DNA from 2 places in the Synechococcus sp. O70.2 genome. Region 1 is predicted to be linked to the other one. Evidence: predicted binding sites of a transcription regulator. Region 1 holds the regulator's gene; the other holds the start of a gene.
What was found. The regulator HrcA, encoded in region 1, represses chaperone genes, less so after heat shock. The targets are predictions, from matches to a motif close to TTAGCACTCNNNNNNNNNGAGTGCTAA.

Region 1 (15,382 bases):
TGGCCGCCAAGGCTGCTTTTGCCGCCACCTTCAACAGCGGCCAGGACTGCACAGCAGCCACCCGCGTCTATGTGCACGAAAGCAAGCTGGCACAGCTTCAAGAGGCCATTGTCGAGGCCATGCGCAACGTCAAGCTGGGATCCCCCTTTGAGCCGGGAGTGGAGATGGGGCCCTTGATCTCAGCAGCCCAGCGGGAGCGGGTGATGGGATTCGTGGAGCGGGCCAAAGCCGAGGGAGCTAAGGTGCTGACTGGCGGGAGGATCCCTTCCCTACTGGATTGGGGATACTTCTACGAACCCACGGTGATTACCCATGTCGATCAAAAAGCGGAGATTGTGCAGAGCGAGGTTTTTGGGCCAGTCCTCACCCTCAGCTCGTTCCGCGAGGACGAGGAAGCGCTACGCCTGGGCAATGACGTCCTATACGGGCTGGCGGCTTCTGTGTGGACTCAGGACATCGGACGAGCCCTGAAACTAGCCGCCGAGCTGGAGGTGGGCACCGTCTGGATTAACGACCACCTGCCCATGGCCTCAGAGGCTCCCCACGGCGGCTTCAAGCAGTCGGGCTTTGGCAAGGATCTCTCGGCAGAGGCCGTGCGAGAGTATCAAGTGACCAAGCATGTGATGATTGCTACTGGCTGAAATCTCGTTCGAAGAAGAGGCTAGCGGCAGCCGGTCGGCCATGCCTTGGGGAACTCCTCCAAGCGATAGACTTGGGTGTATTGCACCCCCTGTTTTCCGTTGTCGATGGCCACGTCCTACTTCTCAACCCCAGGATCCGCAACCCTAGCCCCTCCCCGCACTTTCCCTCTCACTGCCGTAGTCGGCCAGCAAACCGCCAAGCTGGCTCTGTTGTTAGCGGCGGTGGATCCCAGCTTGGGAGGGGTGGTGCTGGTGGGGCCGCGCGGCACAGCTAAGTCCGTCTTGGCCCGGGGCATTCACGCCCTCCTACCCCCCATTGAGGTCATTGCCGGCTCCTACTGCAACGACGATCCGGCACGGCCCGAGACGTGGTCGGACTGGGCCAAGACCCGCTACCCCCAGGGAACGACGCCCCCTACCCAGGTGATAGCTCCTCCCTTTGTCCAGGTGCCTTTGGGGGTGACGGAGGATCGGCTGCTGGGATCGGTAGATGTGGAGGCCTCGGTAAGGCAGGGGGAAACGGTTTTTCAGCCGGGGCTCTTGGCTGCCGCCCACCGGGGCGTGCTCTACGTAGACGACATCCACCTCTTAGATGAGGCCATTGTCAACCTGCTGCTGGCGGTGGTGGGGGACGGGGTAAACCGCCTGGAGCGGGAAGGGCTGAGCCTGCAGCACCCCTGCCGGCCTCTTCTAGTGGCCACCTACAACCCCGAGGAGGGATCCCTGCGCCCCCACCTGCTGGATCGCCTGGCGCTGGTGGTGCCGGTGGGGCAGGAGCTGAGCCTGGAAGAACGCGGGGAAATTGTCCAGCGGGCAACGCAATTTGTCGATGCTCCCGAGCCCTTCTTAGCCAAGCACCAGCCAGAACTGGAAGAGATCCGCACCCGCATCCTCCTGGCGCGGGAGTGGCTGCCCCAGGTTAAGCCGCAGCGGGAACAGATCCACTACCTGGTGCAAGAGGCCCTCCGCGGCAACGTCCAAGGGCATCGAGGGGAGCAGTTTGCCCTGCGGGCTGCCTGCGCCCTGGCAGCTCTGGAGGGGCGGGATTGCCTGGTGGCTGAGGATTTGCAACAGGCCGTGCAACTGGTGCTGCTGCCCCGGGCCCGCTATAACCCCGATCCGCCACCTCCCCCTCCACCCCAATCCCAACAGCTGGATCCCCCGCCCGGCTCCTCCGATAACAGCGACCCAGAGGAGACGGATCCCCAGCCGCAAAGCCCCAGCCTGCCGCAGGAGTTTTTCTTCGATCCCGAGCAGGTGGCCCTCGACCCACGCCTCTTGGCCTTTGCCCAGTCCCTCACCCAACAGGGGAAAACGGGCTCCCGCAGCCTGGTGTTCAGCACCGACCGGGGCCGCTACGTCAAGCCCATCCTGCCCCGGGGAGCCAACCCCCGCATTGCCGTCGACGCCACCCTGCGAGCTGCTGCTCCCCACCAAAAAAGCCGCCGCCTGCGGCAGCCAGGGCGAACCGTTATTGTGGAACCTGGCGACATCCGCGCCAAGAAACTGGTGCGCAAGGCCGGGGCCCTTGTAATCTTCGTGGTGGACGCCTCTGGCTCCATGGCCCTCAACCGCATGCAAGCGGCCAAAGGCGCTGCCCTGCGCCTGCTGACCGAGGCCTACCAAAACCGCGACAAGGTCGCCCTCATCGCCTTTCGTGGGGAAACCGCCGAGGTGTTGCTGCCCCCCACCCGCTCCATTGAGCTGGCCCGCCGCCGCCTGGAATCCCTGCCCTGTGGCGGGGGATCCCCCCTGGCCCATGCCCTCACCCAAGCGGTGCGCTTGGGGGTGAACGCCCGCGCCAGCGGCGACGTGGGAGAGGTGCTGCTGGTGGCCCTTACCGATGGCCGGGCCAACATTCCCCTCAGCCGCTCGCTGGGACGGAGGGAGGGTGAGCCTGTTGACATCAAACAAGAGTTGCGGGAGATTGCCCTGCGCATCCGCGCCTTGGGGCTAAAGTTGCTCTTAATCGACTCGCAAAGCCGCTTCGCTGCAACTGGCTTTGGCGCTGAGCTGGCGGAACTGGCGGGCGGACGCTACTTCCACCTCCCCCGGGCCAGTGACCAGAGGATTGCAGCCGTAGCCCGCTCGGCCCTTCGAGAGGAACGTAGCTCTCCCTAGGGGAGCCGCGCTTGTAACTTTTCTTAATGGCTTGGCTATGATCCCTGTAGGCGCTCCTCACCTTGCCCTATGGCCACAGGACTCCTGCCAGAGCTCTCTCTGCCCCATTCCATGCTCACTGACTGGGTCAGCCGAGGGGTGAGCGCTGCCATTCGTGCCCTTTTTAAGCAAGCCGGGCGGCTGGAGGCACGGGTGCGAGCAGAGCCGATGGCCAAATTGCTGCAAGGGCGCATCGACAGCTTCGAGCTGGTGGGCCAGAACTTGCAGATGTACAACGGCCTGCGGCTTTCGCTTCTGGAGCTATTTTGCAATGCCGTGGCCATCGATTTCAGCCAAATCTGGCAAGGGCGGATTAGACTGCGCCAGCCGGTGCAGGCTAGGATGCGGGTGGTGCTGAGCGAGGCGGATCTGGCGCAATCCTTCAACACCCCGTTTGTGCTGAACAAGCTGGCCCAGGCGGGGCAGGAAGGCCAGCCCCTGTCGTTTCATCAGGTAGAAGTGCGCATCACCCCTGAGCAGCGGTTGCAAGTGCGGGCCAAGGTGCAGCAAGGAGAAAGCAGGGTTTTTCGGGTGGGCTTCTCCGCCCGCGTTGAGGTGATAGAGCGCCGCCGCATCTGCTTGGCCGATCCGTTCTTTGAGGGCGATACAGAAGAGGGGCGCCTCCTAAGCCGCGCTTTGGTCGACCACCTGAATGCGCTCCTGGATTTGGACCGACTGGCCTTGCAAGGGAGCAAGCTGCAGGTAGATCGGGTGTGCCTCCAGCCTCAGCAGATGATCCTCTCCGGCAGCGCCATCCTGGTGCGTTTTCCCACTCGCCAACCCCAGCGGGAAAATGCTTGACAATCCTTCAGAGGGCGGGTACGCTCAAAGGCGGTGAGGAGTGAAGAGAAGAAGCCTCTGGGGTCGAAACACGGACAGACACCCAGGGGTTTTTTCATGACCTCTGAACCCACACCTCGACCCGCGAAGCTCTAGCCTTTAAACCCCAGGGGTGTTTTTGGTTCTCTTGCCCTGCTTGGTCAAAAAGCCTGCCTAGCCAGACAGCTCTTGGTGCAACTTGAGGAGACCTGGAAAGCTTTCCCGGAGTTTGGGGATGTCTTTTGCCAGCCCTCTTGACCGGTTTGCTCGTCTCTGGCCTAATTCAAGGCAAACCTCTCTCCCCTTCTCCCTTGAGATACTTCTGGCGACGTCGCTTTCCCCACAACCTGCGCACTCAGGTGGCGCTGGTCATTGCCAGCCTTTCCTTTGTCCCCAACCTGGTTTTCATCCTGTCGGTGCCGTGGATCCTGGCCGATAGGCAGCTCAGCAGTGAGGGATCCGCCCTGCTGCTGCTGTGGATCCCTTTGCTGGCGGTGCTATCGGCGCTGGCGGGCTATGCCTTGTCTTCCATGCTCTTGCGGCCCCTGACCTTGCTGGCCCGCGAGCTAGCTCACCTAGAAACCTTGATTAACCAGCCAGACCGCTGGACTTTGCTGCTCCGCCCAGGGGATCCTCAAGAGGTTTTGATCCTGCGGCAAGCCCTTGCCCACCTGCTGCGCCAGATTCAAAGCAATCAAAGACAGCGGGAGGCCTTCACTGCCACTCTGGTGCACGATCTAAAGACTCCTCTCATCGCCTTTGGGCATCTGCTAGGCGCCCTCAAGCAGGAGCTGCCCTTGAGTCGTCAGGAGCGGCTAGCCCTGCTGGATCGCATGCTGGAGGAAAACCAACGCAACCTGGCGCTGGTGCAAAAAATGGTGGAGGTCTACCGCCTGGAGCGGGGGGAGATTGCCCTGCATCCCCGGCCCTGCGATCTCGGATCCCTGGCTCGGCGGGTAGCCAACCGCATGGGATCCCTGGCGCGAGAGCGGGGGATTGACCTGGGCGTGGAAGGAGAAGGCTGGGGCAACGCCGATGAGGCCGAGCTGGAGCGGGCGCTGGTGAATCTGGTGGACAATGCCCTGCGCTATGCCCGCCGCGCGGTGGTGCTGACCGTTGGCCCCCGCCAGATCCAGGTGCGGGATGATGGACCCGGCCTGCCAGCTCCCCTAGAAGATCTGGCCCAGCCCTACATTGCCCAGACCATTTCCATTGCCGGTCAGCACTATCCAACTGGCTTGGGAGGTCTGGGACTCTACATTGCCAAACGCATCCTGGAGGCTCACGGAGGAGACCTGCGGCTGGTGGAGACGGGATCCCAAGGCACGACTCTGGCCCTGGTGCTGCCCTGATCTCCAACCTTGCCCGAGGTAGTCCCCCGCTTCGCATTAGCAGGGCGGAGCGCTTGCAACTACTCGACAGGGCGGCCCCGATACGTCAACCGGTACTTTGCCGGCTGGGTCTCAGCCTTTTGCTCCTGGTGTTCTTCTGCTGAAGCAATGGAGCTACCGCGATACATCAACCGGTACTTTGCCGGCTGGGTCTCAGCCTTTTGCTCTTGCCGTTCTTCTGCTGCCTCAGGCAGAGAAGAAACGGGCTTGCCACTCCCCAGACCTGCCTGCTCGAGAGCGGTATAGAGGGCTTTCGCGTCGATGGGAAAAGGCCAGCCGGCGGCTTTGTACACTTGCTCAAGGGGAGGGAGGATGTCGTCCGCCTCTGCCAAGCCTGGGATCATCTCTGCTGCTCCCTGGGAGATGGCCCAACGTCGCTCAGCAGGTTCGATGGGGCGCCGAGGATGGTGGGTGAGGATCACAGGGACAGCCGGGAGCCTGCTCCGGCACTCTCGGCAGAAGGCGTAGGGGTTAAAGAGTCCCGTTGTTATATCCACTACCATCAAGTCTAGGGGCTGGCATTGCGTTGCTGCCACTTCCGCCAGATCTGGCCGCGGCGAAATGAGCACCACCCTATGCTGCTGAGACTCCAGCGCCAACTTCCAGAGCTGCGCTTGGAAGGGCTGGCCCTGAGCTACCAGGACGGTCTTAGTCACGGCAAGGGGGAATACGTAAGCAAAATGGGAAGTCAAAACCTGTACCACTTAGCTTGCTTTCCTAGCCCTGCTTGCAGTGCAGAATAGCCTTGCCAAAGGGAGAAAGTAGTAGCTGGGTATACAGGCGCCGTGCCCCTCTTCTACCTTGCGAAAGCAGCTCTAGCGCCTGTCCGGCCCAGGCCAGCTAACTTCCCCTTCGGTTTCGGATTCCAGTTCGGCCTGCAGGGCCTGCCACTCCTCCGGCGAGAAAGAGCGGAGTTTCTCTTCAATTTGCTGCCTTTCGAAACTGGCCCACTGGGCCTTCAGAGTCATCTCGCCGCTTAGAACCCGCCTCAGGTAACTCACCGTCCAGCCCAGGCACCCCAGCATAAACGCCGCACTCGACACCTGCTGTGCCGTTCCCGTGTCTAGGCCGGCCCAAAGCAACAGACCGTAAAGAACGCCTCCCCCCAGCAGCAGGGCCAGGCCAATGCTGAGGATATCTCGTCTGCGCATAGCTCGAGGGCTCTAGAGGGAACGCGGCTTAGGCCGAAACGTCATGAAGGGGGCTACCAACACCATGCCGGGGAAGAAAAACAAGACCAGGAAAAACATCAACACCTTTTCCCAGGCGCCGCTGCAGTTCCAGCGCTTGTCCACGTACACCAAAGACAAAAACGGCAGCACCAGCAGGTAAAGAGCTGCTAGAGCACCATAAGTTGCCCAAACTAGCCAGGTGGTAGAAGCCATGGTGAGCTTGCCCCAGAACCTAGTACTGCCCATTCTACTCTTGGGAGAGGTCGCCAGCTCAAGGCTGCCTACAGGCTGGCGCTAATGGCCCCAACCGGGCAGGTGGGAATGCACTGTTCGCACATGACGCAGCGGTTGCGCCGGAACTCTAGCTTCCAGTCAGGAGCTGAAATCTTCAGGGCTTCGGTAGGGCAGACTCCCGTGCACAAGCCGCAGTCTACACACAAATCCGGGTCAATCTGAATTTCCTTGGTCTGGTCGGCCACCTCGATCCCCAGCGACTGCACCCACTCCAGCCCTGCTTCCACTTGGTCGATATCTCCGGAGAGCTCCACCACGAGGGTGCCCACTTCATTGGGACTGACCCTAGCGCGCAGGATGTTGGCCGCCACGTCGAAGTCTTTGGCCAGGCGGTAGGTAACAGGCACATTCACCAAGTGCCGCGGGAAGATCAACGTTACTCGTTTGCGCACGGAATCTCAGACTGTGGGTTGAGCATTGGCCAGGAAGCCTCGCTTTTCAGTATGGCAAGGCCTCTTCCTGCAGGGGTAGAACCTCTCCGGTTGGAAGCTCCAAGAGGTACCCCGGAGCCTGCCACAATAGGAGCAGAGCGTTCTTTGAACCCTATGGACTCAGCCCGGCCCTGCCTCAACTCCGAGCACTACCGACAGATGTTGGTGCGCGATGGCGAGCGGCGCTTCCGCGAGTGGCACACCGCTTTTCTCAACTACCAGCGGCAATTTTTACGCGAGATGGAGCGACTGCGTCTTCGGTATTCTTCAAATCGCTAGGTAATGCCTACGGCTATCCCTTCGGTCTCTTCTTGCCCCGACTCTTCCCTCCGCCAGGAAACCTTGGAATTGTTGGAGTGGCCCCGCCTCTGTCAACAGCTGGCCACTTTTGCGGCTACACCTCTGGGCCGTCGCGCCTGTCTGGAGCTAGATCCCTGGCGTAGCCGCGAGGAGAGCGAGGCCTACCTTGACCAAACCGAGGAAGCTATACGGCTGGATCGCAGCCAGCCAGGGGGGGTTTCCCTGGAGGGGATCCACAACTTGCTGCCGGCCCTGGAACGGGTCGAACGAGGGGGTGTCCTGAGCGGGGAAGAGCTGATCCAGATTGCCACAACCCTGGGAACTGCTCGCCGCCTTCGTCGCCTCATCGATGAGCAGGAGCACCTACCCCGCCTGCAGGAGTGGGTGAGCAGCCTGCGCACCTACCCTGAGCTGGAGCAGGAGATCTTCCGCTGTCTGGACGAGCACGGCGAGGTGAGAGATAGCGCCAGCCCAGCCCTTGCCGACCTGCGCCGTCAGCACCGCCTTTTTCGCAGCCAGATCCAGGAACGCCTGCAAGAGGTGATGAGCCAGTGCCCACAGGCGCTGCAGGATACCCTGATTGGCCAGCGGCAGGGACGTTTTGTGCTGATGGTGAAGGCCACCCACCGGGATCTCATCCGCGGCCTTGTCCACGACAGCTCTGCCAGTGGGGCTACCCTCTATGTAGAGCCTTATGCGGTGGTGGAGCTGGGCAACCGCTTGCGAGAAACCGAGGCTCGCCTCCGGGCGGAGGAGGAGCGAATCTTGGCGGCGCTCTCGGCCCAGGTGGGAGCCGTGGCTGCCGACTTGGAGCACCTGCAAGCGGTGATGGTGAGGCTGGAGGTAGCCCTGGCTCGCGCCCGCTATAGCCTTTGGTTGGAGGGCAACCGTCCGCAGTTTGTTGCCGGTGGATTGCGCCTGCGCCGGGTTAGACACCCTTTGCTGTGGTGGCAGGCCCGTCAAGAGGGCAAGGGCCTAGAAGTGGTGCCCATCGATTTCACCCTCCCCGAGTCTATTCGTGCTGTGGTCATCACTGGCCCTAACACCGGTGGCAAAACCGTTGCCTTGAAGACGCTGGGCCTGTTGGTGCTGATGGCCAAAGCAGGGATCTTCCTGCCAGCTCAAGATCCGCCCCAACTGCCTTGGTTTGACGGGGTCTATGCCGACATCGGTGACGAGCAATCGTTGGAGCAAAACCTCTCCACTTTTTCCGGCCACATCCATCGGATTAGCCGCATTGTGCAAGCTCTGCAATCCAGTCCAGCGCCGGCCCTTGTTCTGCTGGACGAGGTGGGGGCGGGCACGGATCCCACCGAAGGCGCTGCCCTAGCGGCTGGGCTGTTGGAGTATCTCTCGGAAAAGGCCCTGCTGACTCTGGCCACCACCCACTACGGCGAGCTGAAGGCCCTCAAGTACCAGCACCCCGGCTTTGAAAATGCCTCGGTGGAGTTTGACGAGGCCACCCTGGCCCCTACCTATCGCCTGTTGTGGGGGATCCCGGGCCGCTCCAACGCCTTGACCATTGCCCAGCGGCTGCAGTTGGATCCGGAGATCCTGCGGCGGGCCCAGCGGCGTCTGCAGGGAGAAAGCCAAGTGGATAAGGTCATCGCTGGGTTGGAAGCGCAGCGGGCTCAATTGGAAGAGCGGGCAGCCCAGGTGGGATCCCTGCACCAAGAGCTAGAGACCCTCTACCGCCAAATGCAAGAGCGCAGCCGGCGGCTGGCCGAGCGAGAGGCCCAACTGGAGTACCAGCAGCGCCAGGGGCTGGAAACTCTGCTGGCTGCTGCCCGCCAAGAAGTGGCTGCCGCCATTCGCAAGCTGCAACAGGGGGACGCTCCTCACCAAGTAACCGCCCATCTCGAGCAAATCCGCAAGCGCTACTTGCCGGCACCTCAACCTGGGGACACGGAGTTTGTGCCGGAGGTGGGGGATCGGGTGCGGCTGCGGGGGCTGGGACAAACGGGAGAGGTCATTGCCGTCGAAGGAGAGGTGTATGTGGTGCGCAGCGGCCTCCTCAAGTTCACCGTGCCAAGGGCCCAGTTGGATCCCCTCGATGAACACCAGGCTAAGCAGCGCCAACGCCCCAAGGCTCCACCTCCCCCGCCGCCAGCCACCGCCCCCCTTAACCTGCGCACCAGCCACAACACCCTTGATCTAAGGGGGAAAACCGTGGCTGAGGCCGAGGCTATTCTCGAAGCGCACTTGGCCCAGGCACCTCCTGGTCCCCTTTGGATCATCCACGGCCACGGCACGGGTCGCCTCAGGGCGGGTATCCGGGCCTATCTCCAAAATCACCCGCGCGTTCAGAGTTTTGCCGCGGCGGCTCCCCAGGAGGGAGGAAGCGGCGTAACCGTGGCCCAGCTGCGCTAGCAAGGAGCGGGCGGATCTCTCAAGCCGCTAGCGGAGCTCGATCCCCTTAGTCCTCTGGACTCAGCTCCGTCAGGCCTTTGCTCGTCAACGAGATCTTCCCCTGCCTCCCAAAACGGCTACCCTCAGAGCAGCTAGGCGAACTCTCAGCTCCTGGAGCAACCTCAGAACAAAAGGTTACAAAGGGGATAAAGGTAAGCCCTCTTGCCCCAGAAGTAGCAGCTCTGGGGAAAGCTTAGGGCGAACCCAACGCCTCTGTCGGTATTTTGCAGCTTTCCTTGCCAGGCAGTCCACCCCAGCGAGGTTAATTAAATTGTCAAAAAGTCAAAAATTATCAATTCACCAATACGAAGCGTTAGGTAGACTAAAGGTTCATTTAGATTGGTATCTCAGTCCTCAACGGGAATCTACCGGTTGCTTGGCAGTCTGCTTTGAGATACGGGTTAACCAGATTCTTTTGAGCGGCCATGAAACTTGAACTGACTCCCCGCCAGCGGAAGATCCTCTGGGCGACAGTGCGCAGCTACATTGCAACGGCTGAACCTGTCGGTTCCAAGACTTTGGCTCAGTCGTATAACTTTGGGGTAAGCACAGCCACCATTCGCAACGACTTAGCCACCCTTGAGCAGGCGGGGTTGCTGTTCCAGCCCCACACCTCTGCCGGTCGGATCCCTTCCGACTTTGGCTATCGGGTTTATGTCAACGATTTGTTGACCTCCGTCGGCATGGAGGGGATCCCCGACGACGCTCCCCAGCCAGAGCCCCACCCTGCGCTGCAGCGGCTGTTGGATCAGGTTAGTCGCGAGCTGGGAGACGACCTCGACAGTTTCCTCCAGAGGGTGGCGCAGCTTCTGGCCCACGTGAGCGGCTGCATTGCCCTCATCACCCCACCTCAGGGGCCCCTTGTAGCCATTCACCACGTGCAGCTGCTGTCGGTAGGGCCGGGACGGGTGATGGTGGTGGTGGTTACCGATTCCTACCAAGCCCATTCAGCCCTGGTCAGCCCACCGGCATGGCCCGGCAGCCGCTATGAGGATTTGGAAGACGAGCTGCAGCTACTGAGCAACTTTCTCACCCTCAAGCTGCGGGGCAAGACTTTTGCCGAGCTGCAGGATCTGAGCTGGCTAAAGCTAGACGAAGAGTTTCGCGCCTACAGCCAGTGGCTGCAGCAACTGCTGCGCTCAGTGGTCCAGCGCTACCTGCGGCCCTCTTTGGGGCCTGTGTTTAGCGCAGGCATGACAGAGCTGATGCGGCAGCCAGAGTTTTCTCAGACCCAACGGGTGCAAGCGGTGGCCCAGTTGATTGAGGCGGGATCCGAGCAACTGCAAGGGATGATTGGGCTCTATACTACCAGCCCCCCAGATTGCCAGATCTCTAGCGAGGCTACTCCTTCTGCCCCGCCCTCCTCTGGCGACACCATCCCCGTGGTCATCTACATTGGCAGCGAGAATCCGCTGGAGTCTCTGCGCCACTGCACGGTTATCACCTCAGTCTACCGCCGTCGCTCGGCGCCGCTAGGGACGGTTACCGTGCTGGGGCCAACGCGGATGGCCTACGAGCGGAGCATTGCAGCGGTGCAGACGGTGGCCTCCCATCTCACGCGGGCTCTGGCCTAGGAAGTCTAGGTGCAAGTTCCCAAGAGCAATCGCCCACCGTGGCCAGACTCTCCCCTCTTCACCTACGCGTTCAGTGTGCCATCCGCGAGCGGCAACTGCTGCGCCCCGGCCAGCGGCTGCTAGTGGCCTTTTCCGGCGGGCAAGATTCTTTCTGTCTGCTCCAGATCCTGCGCGATCTGCAGAGGCGCTGGAACTGGCAGATCTTTGTCCTGCACTGTAACCACCGCTGGTCGGAGGATGAAACGGCGTGTGCTTGCTTCTTGCAAGAGTGGCTGCAGCAGCAGGGCCTGCCCCACGCCATTGAAACTGCCGATCCCATCCGCTGGGATGAGGCGGGGGCTCGGGTTTGGCGCTACCAACAGCTGGACAAATGGGCGCGCACCTGGAATTGCGAGGCAGTGGTTACGGGGCACACCGCCAGTGACCGCGCGGAGACGTTCTTGTGGAACCTGCTGCGGGGCACGGGGGCAGCTGGGCTAGCTAGTCTGGATTGGCGGCGGCGTTTGGATGAGCGGGATCCCTCCTCCGCCTGGCTGGTGCGGCCTCTCCTAGGCCTTTTCCGGTGGGAAACAGAGGAGTTTTGCCGGCAGTACCAGCTTCCGGTCTGGCCGGATCGCAGCAATCAAGATTTGGCGCACGGACGCAACCGGCTCCGCCTGGAGGTGATACCCTATCTCAAGCGGCACCTCAATCCCCAGGTGGAAAAAGCTCTGAACCGGGCCGCCATCTTGTTACAAGCAGAACATGAACTGGTGGTGGCCCAAGCCGCCCAGCTATGGCCGCAGGTGTATGAGCCGGCCCTGCCGGGGTTGCGGCGGGATCCCTTGCGAGCTGCTCCCCTTGCGCTGCAGCGGCAAGTCCTGTTTCAGTTCTTGTCCTTGCTGCTCCCCCATCACCCCACCTTTGAGCAGGTGGAAGCCGGGGTTCGGCTCCTCAAAGCAGGTCGCCGCAGCCGCAGCCCCGACTACCCCGGCGGTGGCTGGCTGGAGGTGAAGGAAGAGTACTTGGCTTGGGTTTCTCGCCCTTGCGCTCAACAGCAGCGCTAAAGCGGCCCTGCACCACCCTGGCTTTCCTGCAAACTGGCTACAGCCATGAGCATGCCCCGCGCTTTGTTCAAACATTCTTGGTACTCCCGCTCCGGCTCCGAGTCGGCCACGATGCCCGCCCCCGCCTGCACACTCACCTGGCCGCGGTGAACCAGGAGGGTGCGGATGGTGATGGCGGTGTTCAGTTGGCCGGCAAAGTCGTAGTAGCCGTAGGCGCCAGCGTAGGGGCCGCGGCGGCACCCTTCCAGTTCGTGGATAATCTGCATGGCGCGGATCTTAGGAGCGCCGGTAACTGTGCCCGCAGGAAAGGTGGCCCGCAGCAGATCCCAGGCGCTGTAGCGGGGATCCAACTGCCCCACCACGTTGCTGACAATGTGCATCACGTGGCTGTAGCGCTCAATCTGCATCAGGTCGTCCACCTGCACGGATCCCAGGCGGCAGACCCGGCCCAGGTCGTTGCGGGCCAAGTCCACCAGCATCACGTGTTCCGCCCGCTCCTTGGGATCCGCCAACAGCTCCTGCTCCAACTGGCGGTCTTCGGCAGGGGTAGCGCCGCGAGGGCGGGTGCCGGCAATGGGACGAACGGTGGCAAGGCGCTCTTCCCCAACGCGGCTGAGCTTGACCATCACCTCTGGGCTGGAGCCGACAAGGCAAAGATCGCCAAACTGCAGAAATGCCATGTAGGGAGAGGGGTTAATGAGCCGCAGGGAGCGATAAAGCCGGAAGGGATCGCCGGCAAAGGGAGTGGTGAAGCGCTGCGAGAGCACAACCTGAAAGATCTCGCCGGCGCGGATGTATTCTTTGGCCCGCTCCACGGCCTGGCAGTAGGCGTCGCGGCTGAGCGTGCTGGGAGGGATCTGATCCGGCAAGTAGGGCTTCCAGTTGAGGCTGAGGTGGGATAGGGCCAGGGGGGCGCTGAGCTGCTGCACCAACTTTTCCACCCGCTGGCAGGCTTGGGCGTAGGCCTGCTCCGCTGGCTGCTGGCGCGTGTCGGCAAAGGCCACCACCCAGATCTTGCGCTTGACCTGGTCGAAGATGAGGATGCTGTCCACCTGCATCAGGATGGCGTCGGGAGGATCCCCCGGCTGCAGGGGATAGATGGGCACCTTGGGCTCAATCCAGCGGATGAGCTCATAGCCCCAGTAGCCAAAGAGCCCGCCAATGCTGCTGGGCAACTCCGGCAGGTGCACCGGCTCATAGGGCTCTAGGCAGCGGGCCAAGATGGCAAAGGGATCCCCCCGATGCTGCTCCCGATGCCCATCGCGGTGGATTTGCCAAGCCTGATCCCCGCGCACCTCCAGCACCCACTGGGGATCGCAGCCGAGGAAGCTGTAGCGGGCCACCTGTTCCCCTCCCTCCACTGATTCCAGCAGAAAGTTGTAGGGCTGCCCGGCGCAGACGCGGTACCAGGCAGAGACAGGCGTTTCCAAATCCGCCACCCATTCCTGGTACACCGGGATGAAGTTGCCCTGACCCGTGAGGGCAAGAAACTCTTTCAGGGGAGGGTAAATCATGGCTTGCCAGGTGGGATCCCTGCTTTCCCCGACTGTATCCCACAGTGGATCCCTGGCAACAGGGCCGGAAACCACTAAGCTAGGAGCGGCTCTACTCTTGGGAAATCTTGGCCATGCAAATCCCATCGCAAGTCCTCCGCGAGCGCCTGCGCTTTCAGGGCCACAAGTACACCTTCGTCAGCCAGCGTCTGCGCTTTCCCAACGGCACAGAGGGGGAGCGGGAGTACCTCATCCACCCCGGGGGCGTGGTGGCTGTGCCAGTGACTGCCGAGGGCAAGTTTGTCTGCATTCGCCAGTATCGCTTTGCCGTCGCCTCCTACCTTTACGAATTCCCAGCGGGTACGGTCGAGCCGGGAGAACATCCGGACGAAACCATTCGCCGCGAGCTGGAGGAGGAAACCGGCCTGCGGGCCCACCGCTGGGATTCACTTGGCCAGTTTTATCTCTGCCCCGGCTATTCCAGCGAGATTATGTACGCCTATCTGGCGCGGGATCTGGAAGTGCTGGACTCTCCTCCGGCAAGGGATGAAGACGAAGACATTACTGTTGTCGAGTTTTCCCCGGCTGAACTTACAGAGAAAGCTCGTTTTGGCCTCGATTTGGACAGCAAATCCATTGCCTGCTTTTGGCGGGCTCAGCTGTTTTTGGCCTCGGAAAAGGGGGTCAGTGCCGCTGGGCGCTAATCCCCCGCAGCGAAAGAGGAGGACTACAGCAAGGTGGCAGCATGGCGGGCGGCCCCCCTCAAACCCACCTGCTCGTTAAGCACCACCTGCACCGACAGCTGTTCCAACAGCGGCCGCATTCGCCCTTTGTCCAAAAACGCCGCTAGAAACTCCCCCTGGCGCAACAGGGGCAAGAGCTTGGGGGCAATCCCACCGGCAAGGAACAGCCCACCCCGGGGCAATAGGTGCAGGGCAAAATTGCCAACAGCCGCTCCGTAGAGGCTAATAAACAGCCGCAAACACTCCATAGCTAGAGGATCCCGTCCCTCGAGGGCGGCATTAGCAATGTGGGCGGCTGGATCAATTTCCCTAGCTCCCCCTTCCCAGGCAGCAACCTGGGCTAACCCTTGCTCCTCTCCCTGGGACCGGCGACTATCCCGCAAAAACTGGTAGATAGCTACGATCCCCTGGCCGGAGACCACCCGCTCGGTGGAGACACGCCCGTATCGCTGTTGCAAATACTGCAGCAGCTCCCATTCCAGAGGAGTGCGCGGGGGAAAATCCACGTGGCCTCCCTCGCTGGGATAGACCTGGTAGCCGCCCTCTCCCCAGGTAAGGTAGGCCTGCCCCAGCCCCGTGCCCGCCCCTATGACGCCAATGGGTGCCCGCGGCTGCCGCTCCCCCGCTTGCAGAGTCTCCAGCTCCGCATCGTGCAGGGCTAGCACGCCATAGCCTACGGCGCTGAAGTCGTTGATCAAGGCCAGGCGCGGGATCCCCAGTTCTGCCGTCAACTGGCTTGAGTGCAAGCTCCAGGACAGGTTGGTGATTTTGGCCCTTTGTCCGCCGCTTTTCTCCTCCACCACTGGGCCGGCCACGGCAAAACAAGCAGCAGCCGGCTGCGGATCCCACCCCAGCTCCTGCCGAGCTTGGGCCAGAAACTCCTGCACCAGGGGGGCAAGGCTGGAGTAA
Region 2 (15,382 bases), on a different contig from region 1:
CCGCTGCACCTAGAGTCCCAGCCAGCAGCGTTTTCCAGTAGTTCGCGTGTTTTGCGGGCATGTTTCTCTCCTTGTTCTTTGTCCTCACACCTGTCTTGGCTGTAGCAGTGCCTTCTAGAAGTAACAGGCCGTCTACCTCGAGAGCGAGCCTGACAATTGCGGACTTTAGAAGAGCAACATAGTACAGCCCCAGTCCATACCGTCTACCACTTTACACACTTTTTGAGCCAGACTCAATGCGAGATCCCCAGGGCTAGATAATTCAGGCTCCACACCCATTACTCTACCTCAGGGATCCGGCCCTGGCTAGCGGGTGTATCCCCCAAGCTGCCAGCCCGGATGGGGATGGGCGGTACCGGACTCGAACCAGTGACATCCTGCTTGTAAGGCAGGCGCTCTACCGCTGAGCTAACCGCCCTTGGGGATCCCGGCTACTGAGTTTAGCATTGGCAGGCGCTATCTCCCCATGCCCAGGCTCTGGGCTTTCTGGTACACCTTGCCCTCGGTGAGCAGGGAAGGGGCAATGCAGATCTCCACCTGCTGCATTTCCTTGAGGTTGGCGGCGCCCAGGGTGGCCATGCTGGTGCGCAGAGCACCCCAGAGGTTGTGGGTGCCGTCATCGAGGCGGGCGGGGCCGCACAAGATTTCTTCCAGGGTGCCGGTGCATCCCACGCGGATGCGGGTGCCGCGGGGCAAGACGGGGCTGGGAGTGGCCATACCCCAGTGAAAGCCGCGACCGGGCGCCTCTTGGGCACGGGCCAAAGGGGATCCGATCATCACTGCATCGGCCCCACAGGCAATGGCTTTGCAAATGTCACCCCCGGTAACCAGGCCGCCGTCGGCGATGATGGGAACGTAGGTGCCGGTTTCGGCCAGGAACTGGTCGCGGGCGGCAGCACAGTCGGCAATTGCGGTAGCCTGTGGCACCCCCACCCCCAGCACGCCGCGGGAGGTGCAAGCGGCCCCCGGGCCGATGCCCACCAGGACCCCCGCTGCTCCTGCTTGCATTAGCTCTAGGGCCACCTCGTAGGTGACGCAGTTGCCCACCACTACGGGAATGGGCATAGAGCGGCAGAACTGGGCCAAATCGAGCTTTTGCATGCCCTCAGGCACCTTGTGGTGGACGGAAACCACAGTGGCCTGGACGAAAAACAGATCCCCCCCCGCTTCCGCGACCAGGGGACCGTATTGGGCAGCGTGGGCGGGCACACAGCTAGCGGCAGCAATGGCGCCGGCAGCTTTGATCTGGCGAATGCGCTCTTGGATTAGCTCTGGCTTGACCGGCTCGCGGTAGAGGCGCTGCATCAGGGGGACGAACTCGTCTTTGCCAACTGCGGCAATCTGCTCCAGCACCTCGTCGGGATCCGCGTAGCGAGTTTGGATCCCATCCAGGTTCAGCACTCCAAAAGCCCCCAGCTTGGAGAGCAAAATCGCCATCTTGACGTCCACCACGCCATCCATGGCGCTGGCAATGATGGGGATGGGTCGTTGGATCCCTCCTATAGTGAAGTGGGTATCCACCAGGCTGGGATCCAGGGTTCGCCTGCCCGGCACCAGCGCAATCTCATCCAGTCCGTAAGCCCGTCTTGCCTGTCGATTGCGGCCCAGTTGGACGTTCATTTCTTTCCTCTTTAGCAAGAGGATCCCTTAATTAATCATGCCGCCAAGGAGGTCTCTAAAGCCAGAGAAAGTTTTGGAGTCAACTGGCTTCTTGGGCAAGGGTGTGAAGATGTGCCCTTCCTGCAGACTTCCGAAGCTGTGGCAGCGCTGGGATCCCCAGCGGAAGCCGTAGAGGGCAATGTAGGCGCACATCAAGGCATCGACTTGGTCTTCGTAGCTTTTGAGCTGGCGGCCTCTAAGGGATCCCACCTCCACTTGGAGCAGGGGCTCGTGGCCCTGCAGAGAGGGATCGGCGCTGGCCAAGGCGCGCAGATGTTGCTGGTACAGCCGCCAGGCCTGTTCTCGCTCCTGCCAGCTGCGGCGGGGACGCGCCTTGTAGGGGAGGCTGCGGCTAAGGCCAAACAGGCTCACGATGGCACTGTGGGGGAAGACTTCAGTAACTTGACGGGCCAAGCGCCCCTGCTCGATGCTGGCCTGCTCCTGAAAGCCGTAGCGGGCGAGGGCTTGCACCAGCGCTTCTCCTCGCACCTGACCATTTCTTTCCAGAAGCCGGCGGTTGGCGGGGTGAGCGCCAGCAGCGTAGGGTCGAAACACACGGTTGAGTTCGGCTTCTGCCTGCCGCTGGCCCCTCAAGTTAGGAACGCGCAAGGGGGCATCCACTGCCACCAGGCAGGGATCCCCTCTAGCTTGGGCTTGGATGTAGTCCACAATTTCCTCATTGGTCCCCAGAAGGCGGCTGTCCAGGAGGTAGCCTGTCAGGTTTTGAATGGCGGGATCCCGAATCTCCACCTCCAGCGTCGCCACCCCCGAAGGGTTGCGGGCTGACCAGGCCAGATCTAGGCCAATGCAGACTAACCGTGCCACGCCGCCTTCTCCTCTGCGCCCCCTGGGATAAGGAAAAGGGATCCCACCTGGGATCCCGAAAGATTATTTCAGGCAGTCAACTCTACCCCGGCAAGGCAGCAGACTCTCTGCTACCTGGAGAAGCCGTTGCCTCTTCGTGCCGGAGGATTAGTAGTCGTAGTCATCCGCGCCGCCGCCACCGCCAGCTGGCTTGTTGTTCTTGGGTTCGGGCTTGTCCACCACAATAGCTTCGGTGGTGAGCACCATGCCGGCAATCGAGGCAGCGTTTTGCAGGGCAGAGCGGGTGACTTTGGCTGGGTCAACGATACCCGCTTCGAACATATCCACATAGGCGTCGTTTTGGGCATCGTAACCCACCGTGAAGGGCTTCTCTTTCACCCGCTCCAGCACAATCGAGCCGTTCTGGCCGGCGTTCTCGGCAATGCGGCGCAGCGGAGCGCCCAGAGCACGGGCCACCAGCATAGCCCCCACCAGCTCATCGCCAGACAGGTTGGCCTGCGCCCACTCCGTAACCACCGGGATTAGGTGGGCCAAGGTGGTGCCGCCGCCGGGGACGATCCCCTCTTCTACTGCCGCCTTGGTGGCGTTGATGGCATCTTCCAGGCGCAGCTTGCGATCCTTCATTTCCGTTTCGGTGGCCGCGCCCACTTTAATCACCGCCACACCGCCAGCTAGCTTGGCCAGGCGCTCTTGCAGTTTTTCTTTGTCGTAGGTGGAGTCGGTCTCTTCAATTTGGCGACGGATTTGCTCGCAACGGGCTTTCACCGCCGCTTCGTTGCCCTCCGCCACGATGGTGGTGTGGTCTTTGGTTACCGTGACGCGGCGAGCCGAGCCAAAGGACTCAAGACGTGCATTCTCCAGCTTCAGGCCGCGCTCCTCGCTAATCACTTCGCCGCCGGTGAGGATGGCGATGTCCTCCAGCATGGCCTTGCGGCGATCCCCAAAGCCGGGCGCTTTCACCGCCACCACGCTCAGCACGCCCCGCAGCTTGTTCACCACCAAGGTGGCCAGGGCTTCCTTCTCAATGTCTTCGGCAATGATCAGCAGCGGACGACCGGCGCGGGCCACTTGCTCCAGAACCGGCACCAGGTCTTGCACCAGGGTAATCTTCTTGTCGGTGATTAGGACGTAGGGGTTCTCCAGAACCGCCTCCATCCGCTCCGTGTCAGTGACGAAGTAGGGGGAGATGTAGCCTTTGTCAAAGCGCATCCCCTCCGTCACTTCCAGCTCGGTGGTCATGGACTTGCCTTCTTCTAGGGAGATCACCCCCTCGCGGCCCACTTTTTCCATGGCCTCGGCAATCATGCGGCCCACTTCCTCATCGTTGCCAGCGGAAATGGCCGCCACCTGGGCAATGGCTTTGGAGTCTTCTACTGGGCGGGCATGTTCAGCAATTTTGTCCACTAGGAACTTCACCGCCTTGTCAATGCCGCGCTTGAGGGCAATGGGGTTGGCGCCAGCAGCCACGTTCTTGAGCCCTTCTTTCACCATGGCGTGGGCCAAGACCGTAGCTGTAGTGGTGCCGTCGCCAGCGATGTCGTTGGTTTTAGAGGCAGCTTGACGGATGAGAGAAACTCCCGTGTTTTCAATGTGGTCTTCCAGCTCAATTTCTTTGGCAATGGTTACCCCATCGTTAACAATCTGGGGTGCGCCAAATTTTTTCTCCAGCACCACGTTGCGCCCTTTGGGGCCAAGGGTAACGGCTACGGCCTCTGCCAAAATGTCCATGCCGTGTTCAAGAGCGCGACGGGCTTCTTCGCTGAAAATAATCGACTTAGCCATAGTCAACCTCCAACGGTCAGCCAACGAAGGATAAGCTAGAAGCTAGCAGCAGTTGGTCTCTTTTACAGCACTTGCCGCCTCTTGCTAGAACTACTGAACAATGGCGAGGATGTCCCGCTCAGCTAGCAGCACATACTCCTCGGTACCCAGCTTCACCTCCGTGCCGGCGTACTTGGAGTAGAGCACTCTGTCGCCTACTTTCAGCTCTATTGGAATAACCTTGCCATCGTCATTGCGCTTGCCAGGACCGACCGCAACCACTTCCCCTACTTGGGGTTTCTCTTTGGCAGTGTCAGGCAAAAAGATCCCGCCTGCGGTTTTCTCATCCTGCTGGGCAACTTTCACCAGCACACGGTCGCCCAGCGGCTTTAGCGTAGAGACGTTCAGCGTTACTGCAGCCATACCAAGTGTCCTCCGTGATGCCTATGGCAGGAAGTCAAAGGGTGATTGAGGAGTCAACTAAACTTGCATCCGTTGAGGCTTTAGCACTCTCGGCTTCCGAGTGCTAGTTTATCAGTCAGCTCTGCAGCCTGACAATAGCTGCAACGACAGACGAGGCGGTTGGGTGTGGATCTCCCGACTTCCTCTGCGCCTTTTGGGGGAGGAGAGGCGGTGCGAATTCCCTTGTTTCAGGTGGATGCCTTTACGGCAGTGCCCTTTAGGGGCAATCCGGCAGCGGTTTGCTTGCTGTCCCAGGAGCTGCCGCAGGAGCTGTTGCAGGCAATTGCGGCAGAGAACAATCTGTCGGAAACAGCTTTTTTGCTGCCCCAGGGATCCTGGGATGGCCTCCCCCACTACAGCCTGCGCTGGTTTACCCCCACAACGGAAGTGGATCTCTGTGGGCACGCCACCCTAGCTGCTGCCCATGTGCTCTTGAGCGAAGTTCACCCAGAAGCTCAGGAGGTGGCCTTCTCCACCCGCAGTGGCCAGGTGTTGGTGCGGCGGCAAGGAAAGCGGCTAGCGATGGATTTCCCCTCCCAGACTCCCCAACCTTGGCTGGAAGCGCAAGAACAGGTGGCGGCGGCCTTGGGGATCCCTCCTCTAGAGTTGTACCGCGGCAGCATGGGGGTAGCGGTGCTGGCTTCGGCGCAGCAGGTGCGGCAAGTCCAGCCGAATCGGGCTCAGGTGGAGGCGCTCTCTGTCTCCGGGTTAATCGTCACCGCTGCCGGAGCAGATTCAGAGGAGGGAGCGGATTTTGTTTGCCGCGTTTTCGCCCCCCGCTTGGGGATTCCGGAGGATCCCGTAACCGGCTCTGCCCAGTGTCTGTTGGCGCCCTATTGGTCGGAGCGGCTGGGTCGAACTGAGCTCAGGGTGCGGCAGCTCTCGACGCGGGGGGGTGAGCTCTGGTGTCGCTATCTCGGCGCTCGGGTGGAGATTGCCGGGCAGGCAGTGCTGGTGATGGTGGGAGAGCTGAGGATTCCTTAGAAAAAACACCCCGGCTGGTTCCGGGGTGCTGGGAATGATGGGAAGGGTGGGGCTAGCCCAAAAGTTCTGCCGCCTGAATAAGTTCCACTTGCTTTTTCTTGAGTACCAAGAGGAGCTGAGTGATAGCCACTGCCGCCAGGAAGGCCACCATCCACTTCACCCGATCCGGGCTCTGCAGCACCAGATCCCGCTCCACTTGGCCAAAGCCGCCCACGTTGGGGTTGTTGGTAACCGGATCCCCTTCTTTGACGCTGTCGCCAATGTTAACCACCAACTCCGGCCCCGGCGGCACCACCAGATGCTGGATACCGTTCTCAGTTTCGAAGCTGAGCACTCGCGTGCCCGGCAACTCGTATTCGGGTGGCACCAGGGCGGCCAGCTCTGCCGGCAGGTCGCTAAGATCCGACTCGATAGTGGCGATGCTGGTCAGGCGGCCGGTGGCGGGAGCGCGGAAGACGTTGTTGTTGCTGAGGCTGCCATCGGGGTTGATCTGGCCACGGCCCCGGTTGGCGCCAATGTAAACCCGATATTTCATGAAAGCCACTGAGGGATCCTCTTTCGGGTCAGGGGCTACCACCGGGAAGACGATTTCCTGGTGCTGCTCACCGGGCAACGGCCCCACCAGGAGGATGTTGGGCTTCTGGTCACTGTAGGGAGTGATGTAGGTCTCAGCGGTCTCCTGCCGCTGCTTTTCGGTCATTTCCTCCTCGGTGGCCAGGCGGAAGCCCTCTGGCAAGATCACCACCGCGCCAACATTCAAGCCGCCCTTGCTGCCATCTGCTAGCACCTGCTGCTTGCTTAGGTCGTAGGGAATCCCAACTTTAATGGTGAACACCTGACCGGGGGTAACCGCCTGCGGCACTTCAGCCCGGACAGGCATGGCGTTCAGGTGGCAGTTGGCGCAGACAATTTTCCCCGTTGCCTCGCGGGGGTTGTCGTAGGCCATCTGGGCATAGTAGGGGTAGGCTGCTGCTGGCGGAGATGCTACGACCATTAGCAGCAGCGCACACAAGGCCAAGAAAAAAATTCGCTTCATAAGCTCAACTCAAAATTGCAATTCCAATCTGCAAAAGCTCTTTGGATCCTTTCCTCGAGAGCCTGTGGACGCTCTGGCTAAGACCAACGCCGTGCCCTCTTCAGGCTTTCCTCTCGCCACCGCCAGCCCTGCAATGGCGCGTTTAGGCCTCGCGGAAATCGGGGCCCTGCCAAGGGCTAAAGCGAATGTTGTCGCCGTCCACCGTGGCGCTGACTAGCTCCAACGAACGGGGAGCCGGCCCCCGGATGACCTTGCCATTGGCTGCGTATTGGGATCCGTGACAGGGGCACTTGAAGAGGTTTTCTCCTGCATTCCAGGGCACCACGCAGCCGAGGTGGGTGCAGACGGCGTTGAGGCCGTAGTTAGCCACCGCTCCATTGTCGATCACGATGTAGGTGGGATCTCCCTTCAAGCCCTGGGCCAGAACGCGATCCGTAGCCGCGTGGGTAGCTAGCAGCTCGCTGACGCGAATTGGCCTGCCGAGGGCATCTTGGGCAATTACCCCCTCCCCTGTCCCACCGGCAGAGGGAGGAATGAAATACTTCACCACCGGGTAGAGGGCACCCACGACCACCACCCCCACCGAGCCGCTGAGAAGGGCGTTCAAGAGAACCCGCCGGCTCATGGGGGGCGCCTCAAAGTTGCTCATCGCTTCGGTCATAATGGTCAGGAAAGCCTGAGAAGTTTTAACGTTCGTTGACAAACGACACCATCCTAACCGAGCCCCCTAGCCAATTTCATTAAGAAATGCAAAGCTAGGAGCAGCTCGAGGGGGAGGCCGATGCATCCAAGCCAACCTATGACGGGATCCGAGTTGCAAGCTTTGCTGCGGGAGAAGTGGGGCTGCTCCTACGACGTGCAGCTGCGCCGCTTGGGGGGTAGGGTGGTGTTGTTGGTGATGTGGCGCTACCTAGAGCAGCCCTCTTTCCCCTTGACGGAAGCCGAGTATCTGGCTCGCCTGGAGTCGGTGATGGCCCATCTGCAGGCTTGGGGTGTGTGGGAAACGGTGCGGCGAGAAATTGAGGCTACCCGCCAGAAACCTCGCATAGGCAAGGCGGTGGCCATTCCTCTGAATTTGCAAGGGGTGGGAGAGCGGGCCTGCGAGTGGCTGCTGTAGCCTGGCTCTTCTCTACAACGGAAAACTCCACCGGCTTGCGGCTATCCAACTTCCACCAGGCCGGCCTGCAGGGCCTGCAAAAACTGGCGGGCGGTGCGACCGGAGAAGCCGTTCTGCTGCTGAGCCCAGATCAGCGCTTGGCGGCGCAAGGTATCTAAAGGCTGAGAGAGGCCCAGTCGCTGCGCCAAGTGTTCCACCGTAGCCAGATAGTCGGCTTGGCTAAAAGGGGCAAAGGTAAGGGTAAGGCCAAAGCGATCCCGCAGCGACAGCTTTTCCTGCACCGTATCCCAGGCGTGGATCTCTTGATCTTGGGGGTTGGGACGATCGCCAAAAAACTCGCGGATAAGGTGGCGGCGGTTGCTGGTGGCATAGAGGCGCACATTGGGCGGCGGTGGGACGAGATCTCCCTCTAGGAGCACCTTGAGCTGCTTAAACTCGGTTTCGTCCGCCTCAAAGGAGAGGTCGTCTACAAATAGGACAAAGGGCAGCGCCTGCTGTCGCAGCTCCGCCAAGATCTCCGGCAACTGCATCAAGTCTCTGGGTCTTAGCTCCAGTAGGCGCAGTCCCTGCGGGCCGTAGCGGCGCAACAACGCCTTCACCAGCGAAGACTTGCCGGTGCCCCGCGCTCCGTAGAGCAACACATGCAAAGCCGGATCCCCCCGCAGCAGCGCTTCGGTGTTGGCGGCCAGCTGCTGTTTCTGCCGTTCGTAGCCGTAAATCTCTTCCCATTCGGGCAAGTCGGGAGCAGGGATCCCTTCTAGCCCTGCTGGCCCCCAGCGAAAGGCCCAATAGCGGCCATAGAGCCCTGCCCCTGCTTGGCGGTAGTGGGCAATCAAGGCCTCCAGGCTCTGGCCCCAATCGGCCAAGGGGCGAGGATCCCAGCCAGAGCTGCTGCTGTTTTCATCTGGCCAGGAGATCCCTAGGCCCAGCGCCTGCATTTGCTCGGCGATCGTCTCCTGGCTATTGGCTAGGATTTGCAGGCAACGGAGATCGTGGCGGGCCGCTTGCAGAAGGGGTGCTGGGATCCCTTGCGGTTGCAGCGCCGCCCGCGAGAAAGGGTTATCGGCCCAGCGGATCTCCCGGATCAGCCACTCCCGCCAGCTCAAGCCCTGCTGGGCCAAAAGCTCAAACCAACGCCCATAGGCTCTCCAGCAGGGCAAGGGATCCCCGCTCATCAACTGCTGAATGAGCTCCTGCCAGGCTAGGGCCAGGGGATGGGCGCAGATGTCCCGAAACACCAGCAGCCTAGCCGCCGCTTCCGCCGCTTCTTCTAGGGGAGTCATTACGGCCCGCTACCCCAAGCCTTGCGCCAAGAGGGCTGCCTCCAAGTAGCGCGAAGAGGCACCCTACTACCTACTATGCAACAAACCTTAACCCTGGTTTGTCAGCTAGCCTTCACCCCCACCCAGGTGGCTAAGCCCTGCTTGCGCCAGGGTGCGGGCCACGGTGGTCGACTGCTGGATAAGCTTGGCTTAGCTAGAGGGACAAACAAGCTAGCATTGTAAAAAATCTTTGCCCTGACTTGGTTTCTATGACTGACGTCCCCGTCTCCCGCATTCGCAACTTTTCCATCATTGCCCACATTGATCACGGCAAGTCTACCCTTGCCGACCGGCTGCTGGAGGCAACCGGCACCGTCTCAGCCCGCGAGATGAAGCCGCAGCTTCTAGACAGCATGGAACTGGAGCGGGAGCGGGGCATCACCATCAAGCTACAGGCGGCCCGCATGAACTACCGTGCCCAAGACGGCCAGGACTATGTCCTCAACCTCATCGATACGCCAGGGCATGTGGATTTTTCCTACGAGGTCTCCCGCTCGCTGGCTGCCTGTGAAGGGGCGCTGTTGGTGGTGGATGCTTCTCAAGGTGTGGAAGCCCAAACCCTGGCCAATGTTTACCTGGCTTTGGAGAACAACCTGGAAATTATCCCCGTCATTAACAAAATTGACTTGCCTAGCGCCGACCCCGAGCGAGTCATTGCCGAGATCGAGCAGGTGATCGGCCTTGACTGCAGCGGGGCGATCCTAGCCTCTGCCAAAGTGGGCCTCGGTATCTCAGAGATTCTCGAGGCTATTGTGCAGCGGGTACCGCCGCCGCAGGATACGGTAGCGGATCCCTTGCGGGCTTTGATCTTCGATAGCTACTACGATCCCTACCGGGGTGTGATTGTCTATGTGCGCATTGTGGATGGGGAGGTGAAAAGGGGGGACAAGATTTGCTTCATGGCCTCTGGCCGGGAGTACGAGGTTACTGAGCTGGGAGTGATGCGCCCCCACCAAGAGCCGGTTGAGTCTCTCCACGCCGGGGAAGTGGGCTACATTGCCGCTGCCATTAAAAGCGTTGAGCACGCCCGCGTGGGGGACACCATCACCCTCGTTCATCGCAGGGCTCCTGAGCCTCTGCCCGGCTACAAAGAAGCCAAGCCAATGGTGTTCTGTGGACTTTTTCCCAGCAACTCGGATCAGTACGCCGAACTCAAAGAGGCCTTGGAAAAGCTGAAGCTCAACGATGCCGCTCTCCACTTTGAGCCGGAAGTCTCCCCTGCCATGGGCTTTGGCTTCCGCTGTGGTTTCTTGGGCCTCCTCCATATGGAGGTGGTTCAGGAGCGGCTAGAGCGGGAGTACGACCTGGACCTGGTGATTACAGCCCCAACGGTGGTTTATCAAGTTACCCTCAACAATGGCTCGGTGCTCCGGGTTGATAACCCCAGCAAGCTGCCTCCTCCCAACGAGCGCCTTAGCATTGAGGAGCCCATTGTCCGCGTGGAGATGATTTTGCCGGAGGAATTCGTTGGCGCGGTGATGGAGCTGTGCGAGACCAAGCGCGGCATCTTTAAGGATATGAGGTATCTGGCTCAGGGCCGCACGACGCTGGTGTACGAATTGCCTCTGGCGGAAGTGATCACTGACTTTTTTGACCAGTTGAAATCTCGCACCCGCGGCTACGCCAGCATGGACTACCAAATGGTGGGCTATCGGGCTGACGATCTGGTGCGCTTGGATATCCTCATCAATGGCGAGCCGGTGGACGCTCTCTCCACGATTGTGCATCGGGACAAAGCCTTTCAGGTGGGCCGGTCTCTAGTGGCTAAGTTGCGCGAGCTGATCCCACGCCACCAGTTTGAGGTGCCCATCCAAGCGGCGATTGGCTCGCGCGTCATTGCCCGCGAAACTATCCCTGCGCTGCGCAAAAATGTTTTGGCCAAGTGCTACGGGGGAGACGTAACTCGCAAGCGCAAGCTGCTGGAAAAGCAAAAAGAAGGGAAAAAGCGCATGAAGGCACTGGGAACAGTGGATGTGCCCCAAGAGGCGTTTATGGCAGTGTTGAAGTTGCAAAATGACTAACCTAGCCTTGCGGCGCGAGGAGGTGTTGGCCTGGCTGCAGGAGCGGGTGCCTCCTCCCCGCCTGCGCCACATCTTGGGAGTCGAGGCAATGGCCCGGCAACTGGCGGCTCACTACGGATTGGATGAGGAGAAAGCCGCTTGGGCAGGTCTGATGCACGACTTGGCTAAGTCTTTCCCGGCGGAGCAACTGTTGCAGCGGGTAGCTCGGGAGCGGGAGCTAGACGAGATTGAACGGGCTGAGCCCCACATCCTCCACGCCGAGGTGGGCTCCCTGTTGGCGCGGGAACAGTTTCAGGTGCAGGATGCGGAGATCTTGGCGGCCATCGCCAACCACACCCTAGGCCAGCCCGGCATGGGTCCGCTCAGTTGTGTGGTTTTTGTAGCCGATGCTCTGGAACCCAACCGCGGCAGCAGCCCAGAGCTGGAGCAGTTGCGGCGCCTGGCTTTTGTAGATTTATCTAAAGCTGTGGTGGGGGTTTGCGATCTAAGCCTGAGATTTTTGCTAAACCGGAATCAGGTGGTTCATCCACGCACCCTCATGACTCGCAATTATTTCCTGCTCCATCCTTTGGATCAAAAGGATTTCCAGAGGGCTGCGTCTCCAGTTCTTTCCGTCGTTTCAGGAGGGTCTTAGTTGCTACAGCTCATGCCTGCCCGTGCCAGGGATCCCGTCTATCGCATGGCGCTGAGTGCAGCTCGCGCAGCGGAAGAAAAAAAAGGTGGCGACATTGTCCTGCTGGATGTATCTCGGGTTTCCACACTGGCAGACTACTTTCTTCTAGTCAGTGGCTACTCGCTGACGCAAGTGCGCGCCATTGCCCAGGCAATTGAGGAAAGGCTTTGGGAGGAGTGGCAACGGACACCGCAGCGCATTGAAGGTCAAGACTCAGGCTCGTGGATCCTCATTGACTACGCCGATCTCATCGTCCACGTGATGATGCAAAACGAAAGAGAGTACTACGACCTGGAGTCTTTTTGGATCCAAGCCGAACGGGTTGAGTTGCCTTTAGCCGGCTAGATCCCTAGCTCTGCGGGTCGACCTTTCAGACTAGGACTTTGCCGGTTTTCCCTAGTCGGCTGTCAAGAAATATGTGAAGCACGTAAAGTTTTTAATAGTTCCATAGTTTCCTACATAGTTGCGTGCTAGCATAAACGCCGAGGAGTAGTAAGACCCTTGTTTCCAGGTGCAGAAGAGTTTCTATAGTCTTTGTTAAAGTTCCCACTCTGCACTTTCCAAAACGCCGATAATTTCCCGCTGGCGGTAATGCCAGCAGGAGCACAAGGTTAATAATTGACGACAGCTTCCTGCTAGTGGGGGAGTTGATTTACTTTGGCTTGAATGTCAAGCCTTTAGGGGAAAGTCTAGTGGCAAGAGCAGGGGAGAAGTAGGAGCTAGCGCCCTTTGTTTAATGCTTGTTTAAAAGCGGCCGAGATTCTTAGGAGGGAAGTTCTGATGGAAAAAATGTTGGTGAATATCATCGAGTACCTGGCATTGGCAGAACTGGAAACTTTACTCTGCACCGAGCACCCCCACCAGCAAGTGTTTCATGACGCCAAGGAGCGGGAATCCCTGCTGCAGCAGATTCTCAACCGGGTTCCCCCTGCTTATAGGTTGCTGGCTGCCGATGAATGCCCTAGCCGCGACCAGCTTAGCCCCTCAGAACTGGAGTTGCTCCGCTCGGTGGTGCGGGATGTGGTCAAGCAGAAGCTGCAACAGGACTCTTTTGAAGATCCCTACGTGGGAGCAGCGATGTCGGAGGTGTTCTACGGGTAGAAGGAGGGTTAGCTACACTGCGAAGGCGCTGCCTTAAATGCTGCCCGTTTACTATTCTGAAACTTTTCTTAGCCACAATACGGGTCCCTTTCATCCGGAACGCCCGGCCCGCCTGCAAGCTATTTCCAAAGCCCTGCGCAAGGCCCCTTTTGCCAACCAACTGGAGTGGCGGGATCCCCCCTTGGCTGAGCTGGGGGAGCTGGAGCGGGTCCACTCGCCTCGGCATATCCAACAGGTGGCCGAGCTGGCGGCAGCAGGTGGGGGTTACCTTGATGCCGATACAGTTGTCTCTCCAGGCAGCTTTGAAGCAGCGCGGCGGGCAGTGGGCGGCTGGATTGCTGCAGCGGCCTCGGCTTTGGCCACAGGACAGCCAGCTTTGGTGCTGTGTCGTCCGCCTGGGCATCACGCTGAGCCGGAGCGGGCAATGGGGTTTTGCCTCTTCAGTAACGCCGCCATCGCCGCCCTGTGGGCACTAGAGCAGTCAGGGGTCAGGCAGGTAGCCATTTTTGATTGGGACGTACACCACGGCAACGGCACCCAGGCGGTGGTGAAGCGCCATCCCCAACTGGCCTATGCCTCCATCCACCAGTTTCCTCTCTACCCCGGCACAGGACTGGCCGAGGAAACCGGGATCCACGGCAACCTCTGCAACGTACCTCTGCCTGCAGGATCCGACTGGTCGGCTTACGAAAAAGCCTTGCAGGAGAAGGTTCTGCCTTTCCTAAAAGCCTTTCAGCCCGATTTGCTGCTGGTGAGTGCCGGCTTTGACTGTGCCAAAGGGGATCCCTTGGCCGATATGCTGCTAGAGCCGGAAGACTTTGGTCGCATGACCCGTCTTTGCTTGAAAGAGGTAACCTCTAAGGCTGTCTTTGGCCTAGAAGGGGGGTATAACCTGGAAAACTTGGCCCGCGGCTGGCTAAGTGTAGCCCAGGCCTGTCTAGAAGGCTAGCCTCTCCATTTCACCTTAGGTAGAATCTGCCGCACGTCCACCCGGTCCTTGTACTTGAGGGCGAAGTTAAGCAGCGAATCCAGCAGCGAATCCGACAGGTAGTGAGGCTGAAGGCCCAGATCTAGAAGCTTGGTGTTCTTGGCGTTGTAGTAGTGCTCTTCCAGCTCAACGCGGGGGTTCTCCAGGTGTTGGATTTCCACCTTCAAGCCCATGGCAGCCGCAGCCTTTTGCACCATCACTGCTAGCTGCTCCACACTAAATTGTTCAGTGAACTGGTTCATCACCCGGAACTGACCTGGCTCAGGAGGATTGGCGATGGCCAGCTCCACACAACGCACGGTGTCGCGAATATCCAAGAAGCCGCGCGTTTGACCCCCTTTGCCGTAGACTGTTAGCGGATGGCCGACTGCTGCCTGAACACAGAAGCGGTTGAGGGCTGTGCCAAACACGCCATCGTAGTCGAGGCGGTTGATCAGCACCTCGTCCATGCCTGTTTCTTCCGTGAGCACGCCATACACCACCCCTTGGTTCAGGTCGGTAGCCCGCAGGCCCCAGACGCGGCAAGCAAAGTGAATGTTGTGGCTGTCATGGACCTTGGAGAGGTGGTACATGGATCCCGGCTGCTTGGGATAGGGCAGGGTATCCTTGCGGCCGTTGTGCTCGATGGTGATGTATCCCTCCTCGATGTCAATGTTGGGAGTGCCGTACTCACCCATGGTGCCCAGCTTCACCAGGTGGCAGTCGGGAAACTCCTCCTTGATGGCATAGAGGATGTTGAGGGTGCCCACCACATTGTTGACCTGGGTCATCACCGCATGTTCGCGGCTAATCATCGAGAAGGGAGCAGAGCGCTGCTCGCCAAAGTGCACAATAGCCTCTGGCTCAAAGCGGCGCATGCAGGAAATTAGGGCTTGGTAGTTAGTAACATCGCAAACAAAGATGGGAATATCCTTGCCAGTCAGCCCCTTCCAGCGATCCACCCGCTGCTCAAGCTGGGCAATGGGTGTCAGACTAGAAACTCCCAGTTGCAGATCCCAAAGCCGGCGGATATACGAGTCGAGGATGGCCACCTCGTAGCCCCTGTTGGATAGGTACAGGGCCGTTGCCCAGCCACAGTATCCGTCACCACCAATAACTAAAACTCTCATTGGGGAAGCGGAATTCGCCTGTTCACGAATCTACCAAGTTATGGCACCAAAGACAAATACCTCAGGAGCCCATTTTTACCAGCGACTTAGTCGACCTGAGGAGGGTTGTCTAGGGTGTAGACGGTGGTCTCAGCGGCAATGGCGCGGCGCACATAGACAGGAACCTGGTAAAGGCCCAGGAGGGCAGTGCCATCGAGGAAGCGCAGTTCCCCTCGACTGGGATCCAAGTGCTGAGCCAGAAGCTGGTCGATCTGTTCCGGCTCCGGCCTGGAGGGGATAGGAGTCTGAGCTGCTAGGGCAAATCCAAGAGGCTCGCCGTAGGTG

Region 2: groES (co-chaperone GroES) is a predicted target of HrcA. The motif match lies at 4,749-4,775, and genes of this name have one in related genera.

The regions. Positions count from the first base shown of each region.
Region 1 covers NZ_JANSIS010000001.1:376,288-391,669, reverse strand. Annotated here, with positions in the region: gene NW812_RS01820 (gamma-aminobutyraldehyde dehydrogenase) at 1-641, shown strand, start outside; gene bchD (magnesium chelatase ATPase subunit D) at 747-2,762, shown strand; gene NW812_RS01810 (DUF2993 domain-containing protein) at 2,832-3,602, shown strand; gene NW812_RS01805 (sensor histidine kinase) at 3,863-4,972, shown strand; gene NW812_RS01800 (response regulator) at 5,032-5,667, opposite strand; gene NW812_RS01795 (DUF3007 family protein) at 5,827-6,162, opposite strand; gene ndhL (NAD(P)H-quinone oxidoreductase subunit L) at 6,175-6,396, opposite strand; gene NW812_RS01785 (NIL domain-containing protein) at 6,465-6,869, opposite strand; gene NW812_RS01780 (hypothetical protein) at 7,023-7,187, shown strand; gene NW812_RS01775 (endonuclease MutS2) at 7,191-9,578, shown strand; gene hrcA (heat-inducible transcriptional repressor HrcA) at 10,043-11,191, shown strand; gene tilS (tRNA lysidine(34) synthetase TilS) at 11,230-12,237, shown strand; gene trpE (anthranilate synthase component I) at 12,234-13,751, opposite strand; gene NW812_RS01755 (NUDIX hydrolase) at 13,865-14,434, shown strand; gene NW812_RS01750 (glucokinase) at 14,458-15,382, opposite strand, start outside.
Region 2 covers NZ_JANSIS010000002.1:1,681-17,062, forward strand. Annotated here, with positions in the region: gene NW812_RS02555 (iron uptake porin) at 1-61, opposite strand, end outside; tRNA gene NW812_RS02560 (tRNA-Val) at 347-418, opposite strand; gene NW812_RS02565 (GuaB3 family IMP dehydrogenase-related protein) at 457-1,620, opposite strand; gene NW812_RS02570 (DUF429 domain-containing protein) at 1,648-2,484, opposite strand; gene groL (chaperonin GroEL) at 2,632-4,266, opposite strand; gene groES (co-chaperone GroES) at 4,357-4,668, opposite strand; gene NW812_RS02585 (PhzF family phenazine biosynthesis protein) at 4,879-5,691, shown strand; gene NW812_RS02590 (apocytochrome f) at 5,744-6,727, opposite strand; gene NW812_RS02595 (cytochrome b6-f complex iron-sulfur subunit) at 6,870-7,388, opposite strand; gene NW812_RS02600 (DUF3067 family protein) at 7,527-7,844, shown strand; gene NW812_RS02605 (ATP-binding protein) at 7,886-9,127, opposite strand; gene lepA (translation elongation factor 4) at 9,376-11,187, shown strand; gene yqeK (bis(5'-nucleosyl)-tetraphosphatase (symmetrical) YqeK) at 11,180-11,821, shown strand; gene rsfS (ribosome silencing factor) at 11,834-12,205, shown strand; gene NW812_RS02625 (hypothetical protein) at 12,641-12,961, shown strand; gene NW812_RS02630 (histone deacetylase) at 12,999-13,910, shown strand; gene NW812_RS02635 (NAD-dependent epimerase/dehydratase family protein) at 13,907-15,058, opposite strand; gene NW812_RS02640 (fused MFS/spermidine synthase) at 15,145-15,382, opposite strand, start outside.